DNA from 2 places in the Geobacillus zalihae genome. Region 2 is predicted to be linked to the other one. Evidence: riboswitches for the same ligand, from Rfam matches in the RefSeq annotation. Region 2 holds a riboswitch; the other holds the start of a gene.
What was found. A riboswitch is a leader RNA that binds a small molecule or an ion and turns the genes downstream of it on or off. The one in region 2 is predicted to bind cobalamin.

Region 1 (7,976 bases), 630 kb from region 2:
AGTCCGTATGCCCCATGCCGCGGACGTAGACGAACAGCTGGCCTTTATGATGAATTTCGTGATCCATTGCCATTTGCAACAACTGCTTGGCTGGAATTTGAATGCCGAAAATCGATGTTAAATCGAGCGTCCGGTCGAAGTCGTCATCGCTCATCGATTCGATGAGCTGCCTCGTTTTTTCCGTATATGTTTCCGCCAGCTTGGCCAAATTCGTCTCCGGCTCCTCGATTTTTTGCCGGAACAGCGATGGATCGCCGTGTTTTGCCGTATTAGCGAAATTGTAGAAGCTGAACAGCATATGCGTCGCCAGCTGCTTCGCTGTCATCGAGGTCGGCGTCGGTTTGTAATCATAATGCGCTTCGTCGATTTTGTGGATCAGTTCCAGCGTGACACGGCGGTGCGAAAGGAAATATTGCACCCATTGTTGTGCGCGGGACATGGCCATTCCTCCCTTTGGTTATGGACTTCTATTTTCTATTTTACCATAAAGGCTCTTCACCAAAAGTTGTACTTGATTTTTTCTGAACATACCCTATTTACGCTTGTGAGGGAAAATCAACAAATCCGTGATTTTTGCACATCTTTGTGCAGGAAACCGTATTGCTTGTCAAGTACATGTTGTGGTGAAGAGCCAAAAAGAAAAACGATTTTGTCCTTGACAAAATCGTTTTTCAACAGTCTGGGGTATAAATATTTATACCTTATTGTTTTGCTGATACAGTTGTACGATTTGTTCCTCCTGTTCGCTAATGATGACTTTTGGAACAGGCGTCGGTTTTTTGTTTTGATCGATGGCGACCATCGTCAAAAAGCATGTAGTGGTCAAGTGATGTTCGCCTGTAAATAAATCTTCTGTTTCGACTTTGACGAATACCTTCATGGATGTGCGTCCAGTCGAGTAGACGAATGCTTCAAGTTTTAAAATATCGCCTACTTTCGCGGACGAAATGAAATCAACTTTGTCGATCGAAACGGTGACGACCGCTTTTCGTGCATGGCGCATGGCGGATATTGCTGCAATTTCATCAATATACGCTAAAACGGTGCCGCCAAAAATCGTGCCAAGATGGTTCGTATCAGAAGGCAAAACGAGCCGCATTTGAATCGTTTTTGATTGCTCGACGTTTACTTCCATGACGGTTTCCCTCCGCAAGCCAAAAGTCGCTCCCGGTATTCGCGCGCGGCTTCCACCATCGCTTTGAGTGCGGCAATTGCTTCCTTTTCTTTTCGCGTTTTTAATCCGCAATCGGGATTGACCCAAAATTGTTCTGGACGAAGGACGCGAAGCGCTCGCTCGATTTGTTCGCTTATTTCTTTTTTTGTCGGAATGCGTGGGCTGTGAATGTCATAAACCCCTAAGCCGATTTCTTTTTTGTACTCATATGTTTCAAATGCAGCAATAAGCTCACCATGGCTTCGCGATGATTCAATGGAAATGACGTCGGCATCAAGTTTATCGATGACATGCATCATCTGTTCAAACTGTGAATAGCACATATGGGTATGAATTTGCGTTTCCTCTTTCACTGATGAGGTAGCAAGACGAAACGCCATAACGGCATCTTCCCAATAGGATGCGTGTTTTTCCTTTTTCAATGGCAATCCTTCCCGCAATGCTGGTTCATCGACTTGAATGATGCGTATGCCTTTCGCTTCCAAGCGCAACACTTCTTCACGAATGGCCAAGGCGAGCTGTGTCAGCACATGTTTTCGTGGAATGTCGTCGCGAACGAACGACCAGTTTAACATGGTTACAGGGCCTGTCAGCATGCCTTTGACAGGTTTATGGGTCAGCGACTGGGCATATACCGTTTCTTCTACGGTCATCGGTTGTTGGTAGGACACATGGCTAAAAATAATGGGCGGGCGAACACAACGTGATCCATACGATTGTACCCAGCCGTTTGTCGTGCATGCCATGCCTTGCAGCTTTTCACCGAAAAATTCTACCATATCTGTGCGCTCAAATTCCCCATGGACAAGCACGTCGAGCTGCAGTTGCTCTTGAATGTCGATCCATTTTGCGATTTCTTTCTTTATAAAGGACTTATATTGATGATCGTTCCATTCCCCTTTTTTCCACTTCATCCGAGCTTGACGCACGTCGCTCGTCTGCGGGAAGCTGCCGATTGTCGTTGTCGGCAACAGCGGGAGTTGCAAATGTGATTGTTGTATCTTTCGTCGTTTGCTGTAAGGTGTTCGGCTTACCGGAACGGCTGTGATCTCGTTTATTTGTTCTTGTTGTTTGCGGAACTTGGCTAAATTACTGTTTGTTTGTTCGTCGTATTGGATTAGCTTGTCGATTGTTGTGTTTCCTTTCATATATTCTGTCAGCATACGTATTTCATCTAATTTTTCATCGGCAAATGATAAAGCCCCAGCGAGCTCCGGCGGCAGTGAATGTTCGTGTTTTGTCGTGACAGGGACGTGCAGTAAGCTGCAAGACGGTTGAATGATCAGTTGTTCAGCAACGTTTGCTAGATGGTGAAGGAGCGTCGCTTTTTGGGCAAGCGAACTTTTCCATACATTGCGGCCATCTACAATCCCAGCAACTAATATTTTATCTTTCGGAAATCCATAGGTGTTTATGTTTTTCATGTTTTCGCCATTATCATGTACAAAGTCAAGCCCAATGCCTGCGACAGGTAAAGCAACGATTTCACGATAATGCGACACGCTATCAAAATATGTTTGTAAAATAAGGTTTATATTTGGTACACCGCGATGAAAAACTTCATATACATCACGAAATGCATCGACGATGTCATCGTCTATATCTTGGACGAGAATCGGTTCATCGATTTGGACGAATGACACGCCCGCTTCGCTTAGTTGTTTGAATAATTCTACATAAACAGGAACTAATCGTGCGAGATGTTTGCGCCACTCGTGTCGATCGTATTGCTTAGAAAGCAAAAGAAACGTAATCGGTCCAAGCAACACAGGTTTTGTTTCTAAATCGAATGTTTCTTTTACAAGGTTGTATTCTTTCAATAGGCGATTCTCCACTAATCTTGGCTTTGTTTGTCCAATTTCAGGCACGATGTAATGGTAATTTGTATTAAACCATTTCGTCATTTCAAGCGCATGTTGCCCATTTGTCCCGCGTGCCATCGCAAAATATTGCTCAAGTGTATCGTCTATTTGTTGAAATTGCTCTGGAATATATCCAAACATGAATGCTGTATCTAATACGTGATCGTATAAAGAAAAATCTCCAATTGGAATGAGATCGATTCCTTTCTCCATCTGTTTACGAATCGAATCAAGTCGAATCGCTTCCATCATTTTGGTGCATTGTTCTTTGGTGATCTGCCCATTCCAAAACGATTCTAACGTCTTTTTCCATTCTCTTTTCTCCCCAATGCGTGGATACCCTACATTTGAACTGCGGATGAACATGTGGAAGCACCTCCAGTTATTTGATCCCAATCAAGCAAAAAACCCTCTTCCAACGGAAGGAGGGTATAACTAGCTTGTATTGAGATACGTGAAGTGCCTCAATATCATATGTCCTCACTCCTCCCTATGACGCGTAGGTCGAAAGTGCATACAACAGGCAGGTCTCCTGACTTAGCTTCATCGCTGTTTATCTCCTTCCCATTTCAAATGAAACAGTGGATTGTGATAAACAGCTCTGCATCACAGTGGCGCGACCGTGTTGGATTTTCACCAAACTTCCCTTTTAAGGTTCACCACATGTGTGAACCACCTGTTGCGTGAACTGATTATTTGGTTGTATAAAATTTAGAATAAAAGAATTTTTTGTTTTTTTCAACCGAAATGTTTTTGTGAAGGGGTTTTAAGAGGCATAACGGCATAGTAAGCAGGGATATTTTTTGAGTTAATATTAGTATTTTATGTAAAAATATGTTTTTTGTGAAAATGCAGGACTGACGTGTGATTTTCATCCCCGGGTGGAGGGCAAAGTGCGCTGCCCATGGAATTTTTCTGCGAAAACAAAACACCGTTTCTTGTACATTCTTTCAGAAAGCCTTTTCCCTCTTTTCTGAAGAGTGTGCTAAATTTTTTGTGAATTGTTTCGGAGGCTCTTCACCAAAAGTTGTACATGATTTTTTCTGAACATACCCCATTTACGCTTGTAAGGGAAAATCAACAAATCAGTGATTTTTTCAAATCTTTGTGCAGGAAGCTGTATTGCTTGTCAAGTACATGTTGTGGTGAGGAGCCGTTTCGGGCGGAAATTTCCATTTGTTTCAAAGATGGGGAGGAAATTTGATCAAGTTTCACGACTTTGTCATTGACATTCAAATGTATATGGATGGTGGGAAAGACGAGGAGGAGATCCAGATGGATAAGTCGATGAGACACGACATCGCACTGTTTCGGTACAGGATGATCGCTCCGTTGGTGAATGGGCACCTCGACCTGCCTTCCGTTTTGCCTATTCGATCGAGCTTGGCTCTGTTCCCATGTCTTGATCCGACAGCTACTCTTGGCAACACCGGACGCATCCCAGCGTCGACTCGGTTCGGCCTGCTCTTGCTTTGGTTCATTTCCTCTGTGGCAACGGAAAAAATCGCCCTTATTCATTACAGAAATCTTGTGCTCCTCTCCCCCTTAAAGGAGTGGGAGGAAGCGCAATATGGTATAATTTTCTTGACGATTGGAATGCGCCAAGCCTGTTCCGTCCGTCTCTATCCGACAAAAGAACAGGAACCGTATATCCGGAGCATCATAGGATGTTGCCGATTTGTGTACAATCATTTTCTCACTCGCTGGACAGAAGGCCGCCTTGAAGGCATATGTTTGTGTGCACGAATGGTCCACGTTGAAAGAATAGTTCCTCCGGTTTTGGAAAGATGAAAGTAAACCATGAAAATCATGCACGCGAGGTAGTGGACAGGCGTCATGATGAAAAGGGGTGGGTAAAGATGGAACATCACTCTTCGTCCCATGTTCCGCGCATAAAAGTGCTCATCGCCGATGACAATCCCTTTGTCCGCGAAGGGCTGCGGATCATCTTAAGCACGTATGACGAGTTTGATGTCGCCGCGACTGTAGGCGATGGGAAAGAGGCAGTGGAATATTGTCGACATCATGAAGTTGATGTCGCGTTATTGGATGTGCGCATGCCGAACATGAATGGAGTGGAAGCGACAAAGCTTCTATGCGAGCAGACGAAGACAAAGCCGCTCATCTTGACGACGTTTGATGATGATGAATACATTCTAGACGCCATTCAATACGGTGCAAAAGGATATTTTTTAAAAAATACGGACCCGGAACGAATCCGCGAAGCGATCAAAGCGGTTTATCACGGCCAAGTGGTGATGCAGGAGATTGTGATGGACAAAATTAAGTCCAACTTAAAAGAAGAAACAGAAGCAGCCCCGAAAATCGATAAAAGCCTGTTTACGGAACGAGAGTTGGACATTATGGCGCTCATTGCGAAGGGGCTTTCGAATAAAGAGATTGCCAAACAGCTATTTCTCTCCGAGGGAACGGTGGCCAATTACATCACATCGATTTTGGACAAAACCGGACTGCAACATCGAACGCAAATTGCCGTTTATTATCTGACGGGAAAAGTCGGCTGAGGGGACGTTATGGAATCGCTGCTGATCATTTACAAGCTGATTGTATGGGGCTATGCGGCATTCGATTACATTTCATCGAAACAGAGAACGGGAGCGGGCTTTGTTCTAGTCTCTCTGATCTATTTTTGTCTTCAGCTGTTTGCCCTGATCGTTCGCCATATGAGTTGGAAAAGGGGAGCGGCGTTTGGTTCCGTTGCTCTTCTCGTTCTAGCCGCCGCCTTTGTGGAGCCGTTATGGGCGTTGTTGCTGCCTCTCAATGGGTATGAGCTGGCCTCCGTGTATATCCACCGAGTTTGGGGGATCGGGGCGGTGTTGTTGACGCCGATGATTTGGCTTGATCCATCGGCGGGGAAATTATACGGCTTTGTGGCATTGTTCAGTTTTGTCAGCGTGACGGCAGTCAAGCGGCACATCGAGCGGATGGAACAACAAGAAGATCGTTTGGATCAAATGCGCAACGATTTGCATCGGCTGACAAGAAGGATCAGCGAATATCATCAATACATCAAGCAGTCGGAATATACGTTGCAGTTGGAAGAACGGAACCGTCTGTCGCAGCGCATCCATGACCAAATCGGCCACTCGCTCGCTGGAGCGCTCATTCAGATGGAGGCGGCCAAACGGTTGATGGATGGGGACCGCGACAAGGCGAAACAACTGTTGGAAAACGCCATCCATATTTCCAAAGAAGGCATGGAACAAATCCGGATGACATTAAAACAGATCAAGCCACCGCTCGAGCAAATCGGGCTGAATCGGGTGAAATTATTCATTGAGGAATTTTCCGCCCAACATCATCTCCCGGTTCCGCTCGTATGCAAAGGGGATTTGGATGTGATTACACCAATCCAATGGAAAGTGATTTATGAGAACATTGCCGAAGCGTTGACGAATGCGAGCAAATACGCTGAGGCTACGGCCATTGCCGTTGAAATTCACGTGTTGAATCGAGTCATCAAGGTGGAAGTGAAAGATAACGGGAAAGGTGCGGCCAAGATCAAGAAAGGACTCGGGATCATCGGCATGGAGGAACGGGCGGCCTCTGTTCATGGCACGGTCATTGTCGATGGAACGAACGGTTTCTCTGTCACGACGTTGCTTCCGATTCATGAGTAAATCGTGAATTTTCTCATGTCAACGAGATGAATTCCTGCACTTACAGGAGTTCATCTTTTTTTCTATAATCAATAACACCAAGCATGGAAAGAAGGTGGAACGATGAACATTTTAGAGATCAAACAAGTGACCAAAAAATTTGGTGACTTCATCGCTGTCGATCATATGTCTCTTACGGTTGCCGAAGGAGAAATTTTTGGCTTCCTCGGAGCCAATGGCGCGGGAAAAAGCACAACCATCAATATGATTGCTGGGTTGCTGCGCCCGAATGCAGGAGAAATCAAGATTCTCGGCAAGGACATCGCCAAGCATCGCCAGTTTGCCAAACGACAGATCGGCATCGTGCCTCAAGAAATCGCCATCTATGAAAATTTGACGGCGTATGAGAATGTTGAATTTTTTGCCGGGTTGTATGGACTGCGCGGCGCGGAGTTGCGCCAGCGGGTTGAAGAGGCGCTCGAGTTTGTCGGTTTAAGCGATAAGCGCAAAATTTATCCGAAACATTTCTCAGGGGGAATGAAACGGAGGCTCAATATCGCCTGCGCTCTTGCCCATCGGCCGAAGCTCATCATTATGGACGAACCAACAGTCGGCATCGATCCGCAGTCGCGAAATTATATTTTGGCTTCGGTGAAAAAGCTCAATGAGATGGGATGCACGATCATTTATACAAGCCACTATATGGAGGAAGTGGAGGAGATTTGCACACGGATCGCCATCATTGATCATGGAAAGATCATCGCAGAGGGGACAAAGGAGCAGCTGGAAGCGATTATCACCGATACAAAAGATATTTGGCTGGAAATCAGGGGGATGGATCGGCTCAACAAGCAGCATCTTCAAGACATTCCCGGGGTCAAGGCGGTGCAATGTGAAGAAAATATGATCAAAATCAGTTCGGATATCAGTGTCAATAATTTAAACGAAATTGTGCAATGCCTGATCAATGACGGTGTCGAAATCCGTTCGCTTGAAGACAAATCACCGAACTTGGAAACGGTCTTTCTGGCGCTGACGGGGAGAAATTTGCGGGATTAGCTGTTTGGAGTGCCATCATGCGAGGGAGGTGCTTCTTTTGAATATTTTTCGCATTGCAGCCAAGGAAATCAAAAGCGATTTTCGTGATGTCCGGACGCTATTTTTTATGCTGCTGTTTCCGATCGTACTGATGTTCATCTTAGGAACAGCCCTTTCCAACACGTTTCACTGGACGATTTCCGTCGGTGATGTACACGTCTTGTACAACGATCAAAAAGCAGGGCCGTTGTCGCCGTATATTCAAACGATGATCCAAGCAGG
Region 2 (7,976 bases):
AAATAAGAAAAATCCGAACCCGCAAACCGGATTCGGATCCTCCGTCATTCCTCGCCAATAATTTTGACTTCTAATTCCAGATCGACCCCGAATTTTTCTTTCACTGTTTTGCGCACCATGTCGATCGTCGCGATGTAATCGGCAGCCGTCGCATTGTTTTTGTTAATAATGAATCCTGCATGCTTCGTCGACACTTCCGCACCGCCGAATCCTTTTCCCTGAAGGCCGCTGTCTTGAATGAGCTTGCCGGCGAAATAGCCCGGCGGCCGCTTAAACACGCTGCCGACCGACGGATACTCAAGCGGCTGTTTCGATTCGCGCTGAAATGTTAAATCATCCATTTTCGCCTTGATTTGTGCATAGTCGCCCGGCTGCAGGGAAAAGACGACTTCAAGCACAATATCATGCGTCCGGCTGATGATGCTTGTTCGATAACCGAGCTCCAGTTCCTCGTTTGTCAATGTTTTCAACTCGCCGGCGAGCGTCGCCACCTTGACATGGTCAAGCACATCTTTCACTTCCCCGCCGTACGCTCCGGCGTTCATCATAATCGCCCCGCCGACCGACCCCGGAATGCCGCAGGCGAACTCCAACCCGGTGAGATGTTGTTCGAGCGCGAACCGCGACACCGCTTTAATATCCGCCCCGCTTTGGGCGATCACGTTGTTTCCTTCACGCCAAATGCGGTTGAGATGCTTCAGCTGCATGACAATGCCGCGCAGCCCGCCGTCGCGGATGATGACGTTCGAACCGTTGCCGAGAAGGGTAAACGGCAGGCCGTACTCCTCTTTCAGCCGCAGCACCTCGATGACTTGCTCGTACGTTTCCGGCCAAACGAGAAAATCAGCCTTGCCGCCGATCCGCACTAATGTATGGTTTTTCATCGGCTCATCGCGCAGGACGTTTCTTTCCCCACAAATCTCTACGAGTCTTTGATAAATATGTTCCGCACGTTTCATCGTTCTGTCTCACCTTCTTCGCTCATTCCATGCCGCTTGGCGGCATTCATTCCACATCGTTTCCATTATCGCCGGAATCGCGCCGCATATCAAGTGGGCAATGTTCCTTATTCTGTTTTATTCCGGACCAGGAGAAAAGGTGACATTCGAAGTGACATTGAACAGGCGAAACAGCTCGGCAGCCCGATCGACTTTTCCGCCGCCGCCAACGCCGCCCAGCAGTGCACGCTGCTCGAGGACGATTTGATTTTCAATGGTTCAACTGAATTTGGTTTGTCATTCAAATCGAACAAAAAGGGAAAACGTTCACCGTGCAGCCAGCCCCCGGCGTTTCGCTTCTTGACGCCGCCCTAGGACAAGGTGTTCTGCTCGATCACAAATGCAAAAAAGGAACGTGTGGCCGTTGCATGGTCACCGTTCTGGCCGGCGCTCACCTTCTCGCTCCGAAAACGCGGCGCGAGCGCGAAAAAACGGATCAACCAGCCAAACGGCTTGCCTGCCAAGCACAAATCCAATAAGCCGAGCGCTATTTTAGCACGATCGGCTTATTTTTTCCCATGCAACCGCTCCCACCTACTTTCTCTCATTGCCTGACTCTTTACGCCATGGTATGATGGTGAGAAATACAAAAAACGGAGGGGATGCCTATGAGAACGGTCACCTTAACCGACGTCTTTGCCCATCCGATTGCGCAAAAATATTTAAAACGATCCGGCCTCGCCCACGCCATCACCGCGGCGTACCATGCCTACCACCTTGCCCTCCGCCACGGAGTGAACGTCGACTTGGCGACAAAAGCGGCACTGCTTCATGATATCGGCCATTACACATGGTACAAAAACGGCCGTTGGGACTACGAACAATACCGGCAAAACGACATCCATGCCATCAAAGGGGCCGAGCGCGCCCATAAGCTGCTGATCCGCCTTGGCGAACATCCGCAAAACGCTAAGGAAATTGCCCTGGCGATTTTGCTTCATACCGATTCCTACCTTCCAGAAGGAGAATGGAAACGAACGCCGCTTCAAGCCATCGTCAAATGGGCCGACGAAGCCGACGAGGAGCCCGGCGGCCGCCACCATTATCGAACGATCAGCGACGACTTAGCGTGGAAAAAAATCCGCCAGCTCGACGAACTCGTCAGCCGTCAGCACGGAAAAGAGCGGCTCGGGGATATTGTTTGACCGCTTGCCTTGATGTCGCCATTCCCCTTGAACAGACGCGAAACATCGCCACGAACAATGTATGCTCTGAACGGAAACAGCTCACCCTTTCATCAGGTGGGCTGCTCGCGCGCCAGCGACACAGAACGATACACACCATCGAATGCCCTCTTATATCCTCATCGTCCACTCACGCTTTAAGACTGCTTGGCACCATCTGTCCCGCCAAAACGCCCGCTGCCGTTCTTCCTAAAAAACGGAAAGCCTTGGAGCACCGTCGCAACGCACCGTTTTCCTGCACTTACCGCTCTCTTCTTCGTAAATGTTCAATTTAACATCTTTCCGAAAGAAGTCTCCCACTTCGAAGCGAAGTGAAAGTGGGAGATGAATGTCGGTTGGCGTCAGCCAACGAATAGGATAGAATATGGCTAGAACGGACACCTTCGGAACGAAGGGAAGCGTAAAGGGTTCTTGTGTGTGGCTTACCGTTCGGCGAACACACACAAGTCGCTCGAAGCCCCCATCTCTAAGCGAAGCGTAGGTGGTGGGTAGTTCACAAGGACGTTTTTTCTCATTATACCAAGGTAAGGCGCCCAAGCCTACCGTCCGACAACAAGCCGCAACATCTCTTTTCCTTTTCTCTTCCCCATTGTATAATGCAGCGAGAATCCCTCCGTTAATCATGTTTTCCGGTAAAAAACCGCGTTGGACGATGCCCCAACGCGGTTTTCCTTACAGCTCATCAAACCCATTATCCACTTGCACTTTCGTATATTGGCGCGGTTTTTGCTCGAAGAAGTCTGATTTGCCGAGGTCGACTTCTTCATACGCTTTAATCCAGCGGAGCGGGTTCGTCCGGTAGCCGTCAAACGGGCGGTCAAATCCGAGCTGGTGGGCGCGGACGTTGGCGTAAAACTTAATGTACGCTTCCAAATCAGCCAAGTCGATGCCATCGATGTCATTCCCAATGATTTCCCGAGCCCATTCGATTTCCAGCTCTGCCGCTTTCATAAACGTGTTCCGGACGAAATCGGCAAGCTCCGGCGTCCGATACTCCGGGTATTCGTTCAACACTTCCTTGAAAATTTTTGTAAACAAATCAACATGAATGTGCTCGTCACGGTTGATGTAATTGATCATCGTGCTCGTCGCCACCATTTTTTGCTGGCGCGCGAGGTTGTAGAAAAAGGCGAACCCCGAGTAGAAAAACAATCCTTCTAAAATAACGTCAAAGACGATCGACCGCAGCAAGTTCTCCACATTCGGCTCTTCGGCAAACGCCTTGTAGCCGTTCGTCACAAAATCGTTCCGCTTGCGCAGCGTCGGTTCGTTTCGCCAAAAGTCGAACACTTCATCTTGCTTTGCTTTCGGCACAAGGCTCGAGAGCACGTACGAATACGAATGGTTGTGAATGACTTCCTGCTGGGCAAGCATGATCATCAAGGCATTGATGCTTGGATCGGTAATGTAATCCGCCACACGTCCCGCGTAATCGGTTTGAATGCTGTCAAGCAGCGCCAACAGGCCGATGATTTTCAAAAACGCCTCCTGTTCGCGGGCGGTCAGCTGCGGAAACTGCTTCACATCTTGGGCCATATTGATTTCAAACGGCGTCCAAAAGTTGGCGAGCATTCGCTTATATTTCGCATACGCCCATGGGTAGGCGATATCGTCCCAGTTCAACACATTCGAGCAGCGGCCGTTGATGATGCCCGTCGAACGGTTCGGCGCCTCTGGATCCATAATCGGCCGTTTGACTAAGCTGATTGTCATGATCCATTCCTCCCTTTCAGCTAAGCTTCGGCGTGAATCTTTCCCCGGAATCGGCAACGTCCGGGGGAAGACCGTCAGCTCGCGCAAGAATCGCACTCGTCGATCGTCCCCGATGTCGAACGCACGTAATACGTCGTTTTCAGCCCCGACTTCCACGCCGTCAAATGCAAATCGAGCAGCTCTTTTGCCTTAATCGTGTTCACGACGTAGAAGTTAAAGGAGATGGCTTGGTCGATATGGCGCTGGCGGGCGGCGTTTTGCTTGATGCTCCAGCGCTGGTCGATATGGTACGCCGATTTGTAATACCATGTCGTCTGTTCGTTTAAATCCGGCACCGTAACGGGAATCTTATAATCTTTCTTTTCCTCGGCGTACACTTTTAAGAAAATCGGGTCAATGCTCGCTGTACTGCCGGCGATGATCGACGTCGAGGCGTTCGGCGCCACCGCCATCACATAGCCGTTTCGCATCCCATAGCGGGCCACGTCTTGCTTCAGCCGATCCCAATCCAATTCACCGTGGCTTTCGTAGCCGCGCCGCTCAAAATAAGCGCCTGTCTGCCAATCCGATCCTGGAAACGCCGGGTAGCTCCCTTTCTCTTTGGCGAGCTCCATGCTCGCTTGAATCGCCAAATACGCGATCGTTTCATACAGCTCGTCGGCATAGCGGACCGCTTCGTCCGACTCCCAGCGAATGCCTTTTAACGCCAACAAATGATGCCAGCCAAAGGTTCCAAGCCCGACAGCGCGGTATTTTTCGTTCGTCAGGCCGGCTTGCAGCACAGGGATATTGTTTAAATCAATGACATTATCGAGCATCCGCATTTGAATCGGGATCAGCCGCGCCAAAACGCCGTCGGTCACCGCCCGCGCCAAGTTGATCGACGATAAGTTGCAGACGACAAAATCGCCTGGGATTTTCTCAATGATGATCGTCCCGTCTTTCACATATTGCCGCTTCGTCACTGTCGGGCTTTGGTTTTGCGCGATTTCCGTGCAAAGGTTGCTGCAGTAGATCATCCCGAGATGGCGGTTCGGGTTTTGCCGGTTCACTTCATCGCGGTAAAACATAAACGGCGTCCCCGACTCGAGCTGGCTGCGCATAATGCTTTTCATCACGTCGATCGCCGGCACTTTTTCTTTCGACAGCCTTGGTTCGTTGACGCATCGCCAATATTTCTCGCGGAAACTCCCGCGCCCTTTTTCCTCATCATAAAAATCTTCCAAGCTAAACCCCATCACCTTCCGCACTTCATGCGGATCAAACAAGTACCAGTCGCCGCGCTGTTCGACTTGCTCCATGAACAAGTCCGGAATGCACACGCCGGTGAACAAATCATGCGTCCGCAGCCGTTCGTCGCCGTTGTTGAGCCGCGCATCGAGAAACGCAAAAATGTCTTTATGCCATACATCCAAATAGACGGAAATGGCCCCTTTGCGCTGCCCCAGCTGATCGACGCTCACCGCTGTATTGTTCAACTGCTTCATCCACGGGATGACGCCGGAGGAAACCCCTTTGAACCCTTTGATGTCGCTGCCGCGCGAACGGATTTTGCCTAAATAGACGCCGATGCCGCCGCCCGATTTCGACAAGTTGGCGATGTCGGTGTTGCTGTCATAAATTCCTTGCAAGCTGTCATCGACCGTATCGACAAAGCAGCTTGAGAGCTGGCCGTACGACTTCCCAGCGTTGGCAAGCGTCGGCGTCGCCACGGTCATGTATAAGTTGCTTAACGCCCAATACGCTTCCTTCACGAGCGCAAGCCGCTGCTTTTGCGGTTCATTCGCCATGAGCGTCATGGCAATGACCAAAAACCGCTCCTGCGGCAATTCATACAACCGCCGCTCATAATCGCGCGCCAAATACCGGTCCGCGAGCGTGCGCAGCCCAATGTACGTAAACAGCTTGTCCTTCTCCGGATCAAGAAACGCACCGATGGCGTCGACTTCTTCTTTCGTATAACGTTCAAGCAAGAACGGACTGTACACCCCTTGTTCCGTCAGCGCAACAAGCAGCGAGTAGAAATCGCCATACCGCTCGCGTTCATCGTACCCGCGCTGCCGCGCCGCTTCACGGTACAATTGCCGCAAATACAGCCGGGCGCACACAAACGTCCAGTCCGGCTCCTCTTCATCAATGTAAGAAAGTCCTTCCAAAATAGCCGTTTGGTGCAGCTGTTCTACCGTGACGGACTCCTTTCGGCTAAGAAGCTGCCAAACACGCTCGACGTATTCATCAAGCGACAGACGGCCGAATCCAGCGGCGGCTTGCCCAATCAGCGACGCAAACTCTTCACGTGAAAACGAAACCGGCTTCCCTTGGTCATCGAGGATGATCGTTTTCGTCAATACGGTCATTCGTTTCCCCACTCCTTCAATAAAAAATCCGCTCGGGCAGGCGAGCGGATGAAACGACAGACGGAAAAAAGGCATACGAAACCCTTTTTCTTTTCCCCTATCGTTTCATCTTCTCACACCCCGAAGAACATGAAACGTTCCAAGCAAGGCAGGTCTCCTGACTCGTGCATCGTCCTACTTTGGGGCCTTCCCAGCGGCGCGCCGAACGGCTCTTGCCGCCAGTGGCCATCCCATTTCGTCCGCACATACAGTTGCGGGGGCAGTTCCGGATTCACACCGGATTCCCTATTAAGTCCTGATGGACACCATTGCTTGGCAGAACGATATGTAGTTGTACAACAAGACTTCAAAACCAATATATAGTATTTAGCATCCTGATGGAACAAGCATATACCAAAACCGGGAAAATTGCAAGAGCGGGAGAAAGCAAATTTTCTCTTTCGCTTCGCCAAAGGCAAGGAAACTGTCCGCACCATCGAAAAAGGCGTTCTAGGTGTCGCCCTTAGAACGCCCTGTCGTTTCCCTGCTACGCCTCCAAAACAGACGCTGGCCGCTCCTCGCTTTGTGCGGATGAAGCAAAATCGTACTTCTTTTCCACATACACTTGATGCCAAACCATAAACGCCAACACCGTCCACAGCTTGCGGCTGTGGTCCGCCTTGTGGCGGGCATGTTCATCCAGCAGCCGATGGAGCACATCCTTATGGAACAGATGATCGGTTTCGCTTTCGTGGATGAGCTGTCTCGCCCAGTCATACATTTCGTTTTTCAGCCAGTGGCGAATCGGCACGGGGAACCCTAATTTTTTCCGGTTTAACACATGATCCGGCACGATGCCTTCGGCGGCTTTACGTAAAATATATTTCGTCGTACCGTTGGCTATCTTCATATCAGGGGCGATTTGCCTAGCAACCTCAAATACCTTTTTGTCTAAAAAGGGAACGCGCAGCTCAAGCGAATGGGCCATCGTCATTTTGTCCGCTTTGACTAAAATATCGCCCCTTAGCCATGTATGAAGATCAATATACTGCATCCGGTTGACGGGCGGGTCATGAAGCGTTTCGCGGTAAAACGGAGCCGTCACCGCCGTATATTCGCACCCTCCTCGGTACGTTTTGAGCAGCGCCGCTTTTTCCTTTTCGCTATAGATTTTGGCATTGCCGACATACCGCTCTTCAAGCGGCGTCGTGCCGCGCTCCAAAAAGCTTTTTCCTTTCATCCCGTCCGGAAGCAGCTTCGCGATCATCCGCAACACCGCTTTTACGATGTTTGGCATACGCACAAACAGCCGCAGCGACTCTGGTTCGCGGTAAATGTTGTAACCGCCGAACAGCTCGTCCGCCCCTTCGCCAGAAAGCACAACCGTGACATGCTTTCTCGCCTCACGAGCGACAAAATAAAGCGGCACCGCCGCAGGATCGGCAAGCGGATCGTCCATATGCCACATAATTTTCGGTAGCTCTTCCATATACTCCTGCGGTGAGATGACATAGCTAATGTTGTCTACCCCAAGCTTCTCTGCGGTTTCTTTTGCGACATCAATTTCGCTGAACCCTTCCCGCTCAAATCCGACGGAAAAGGTCTTCAGGTGCGGATGGAATTGTTTCGCGATGGCGACGATGAACGATGAATCAATGCCTCCCGACAAAAACGCACCGACCGGCACATCGCTGCGCATATGGACGCTGACCGAATCAAACAGCGCATCGCGGATTTGCTTGACA

Region 1: linked by a shared signal. The riboswitch ahead of metE (5-methyltetrahydropteroyltriglutamate--homocysteine S-methyltransferase) and the one ahead of QWV57_RS04360 (ribonucleoside-diphosphate reductase subunit alpha) in region 2 are both predicted to bind cobalamin.

The regions. Positions count from the first base shown of each region.
Region 1 covers NZ_CP129217.1:202,600-210,575, forward strand. Annotated here, with positions in the region: gene QWV57_RS01110 (DinB family protein) at 1-439, opposite strand, end outside; gene QWV57_RS01115 (acyl-CoA thioesterase) at 695-1,135, opposite strand; gene metE (5-methyltetrahydropteroyltriglutamate--homocysteine S-methyltransferase) at 1,126-3,402, opposite strand; cobalamin riboswitch at 3,542-3,731, opposite strand; partial or broken gene QWV57_RS17980 (helix-turn-helix domain-containing protein) at 4,312-4,389, shown strand; gene QWV57_RS01125 (helix-turn-helix domain-containing protein) at 4,372-4,827, shown strand; gene QWV57_RS01130 (response regulator) at 4,896-5,561, shown strand; gene QWV57_RS01135 (sensor histidine kinase) at 5,571-6,677, shown strand; gene QWV57_RS01140 (ABC transporter ATP-binding protein) at 6,780-7,715, shown strand; gene QWV57_RS01145 (ABC transporter permease) at 7,753-7,976, shown strand, end outside.
Region 2 covers NZ_CP129217.1:836,475-844,450, reverse strand. Annotated here, with positions in the region: gene murB (UDP-N-acetylmuramate dehydrogenase) at 45-959, opposite strand; partial or broken gene QWV57_RS04380 (encapsulin) at 1,113-1,262, shown strand; gene QWV57_RS04375 (2Fe-2S iron-sulfur cluster-binding protein) at 1,271-1,477, shown strand; gene QWV57_RS04370 (HD domain-containing protein) at 1,607-2,143, shown strand; gene QWV57_RS04365 (ribonucleotide-diphosphate reductase subunit beta) at 2,855-3,895, opposite strand; gene QWV57_RS04360 (ribonucleoside-diphosphate reductase subunit alpha) at 3,970-6,327, opposite strand; cobalamin riboswitch at 6,383-6,578, opposite strand; gene asnB (asparagine synthase (glutamine-hydrolyzing)) at 6,779-7,976, opposite strand, start outside.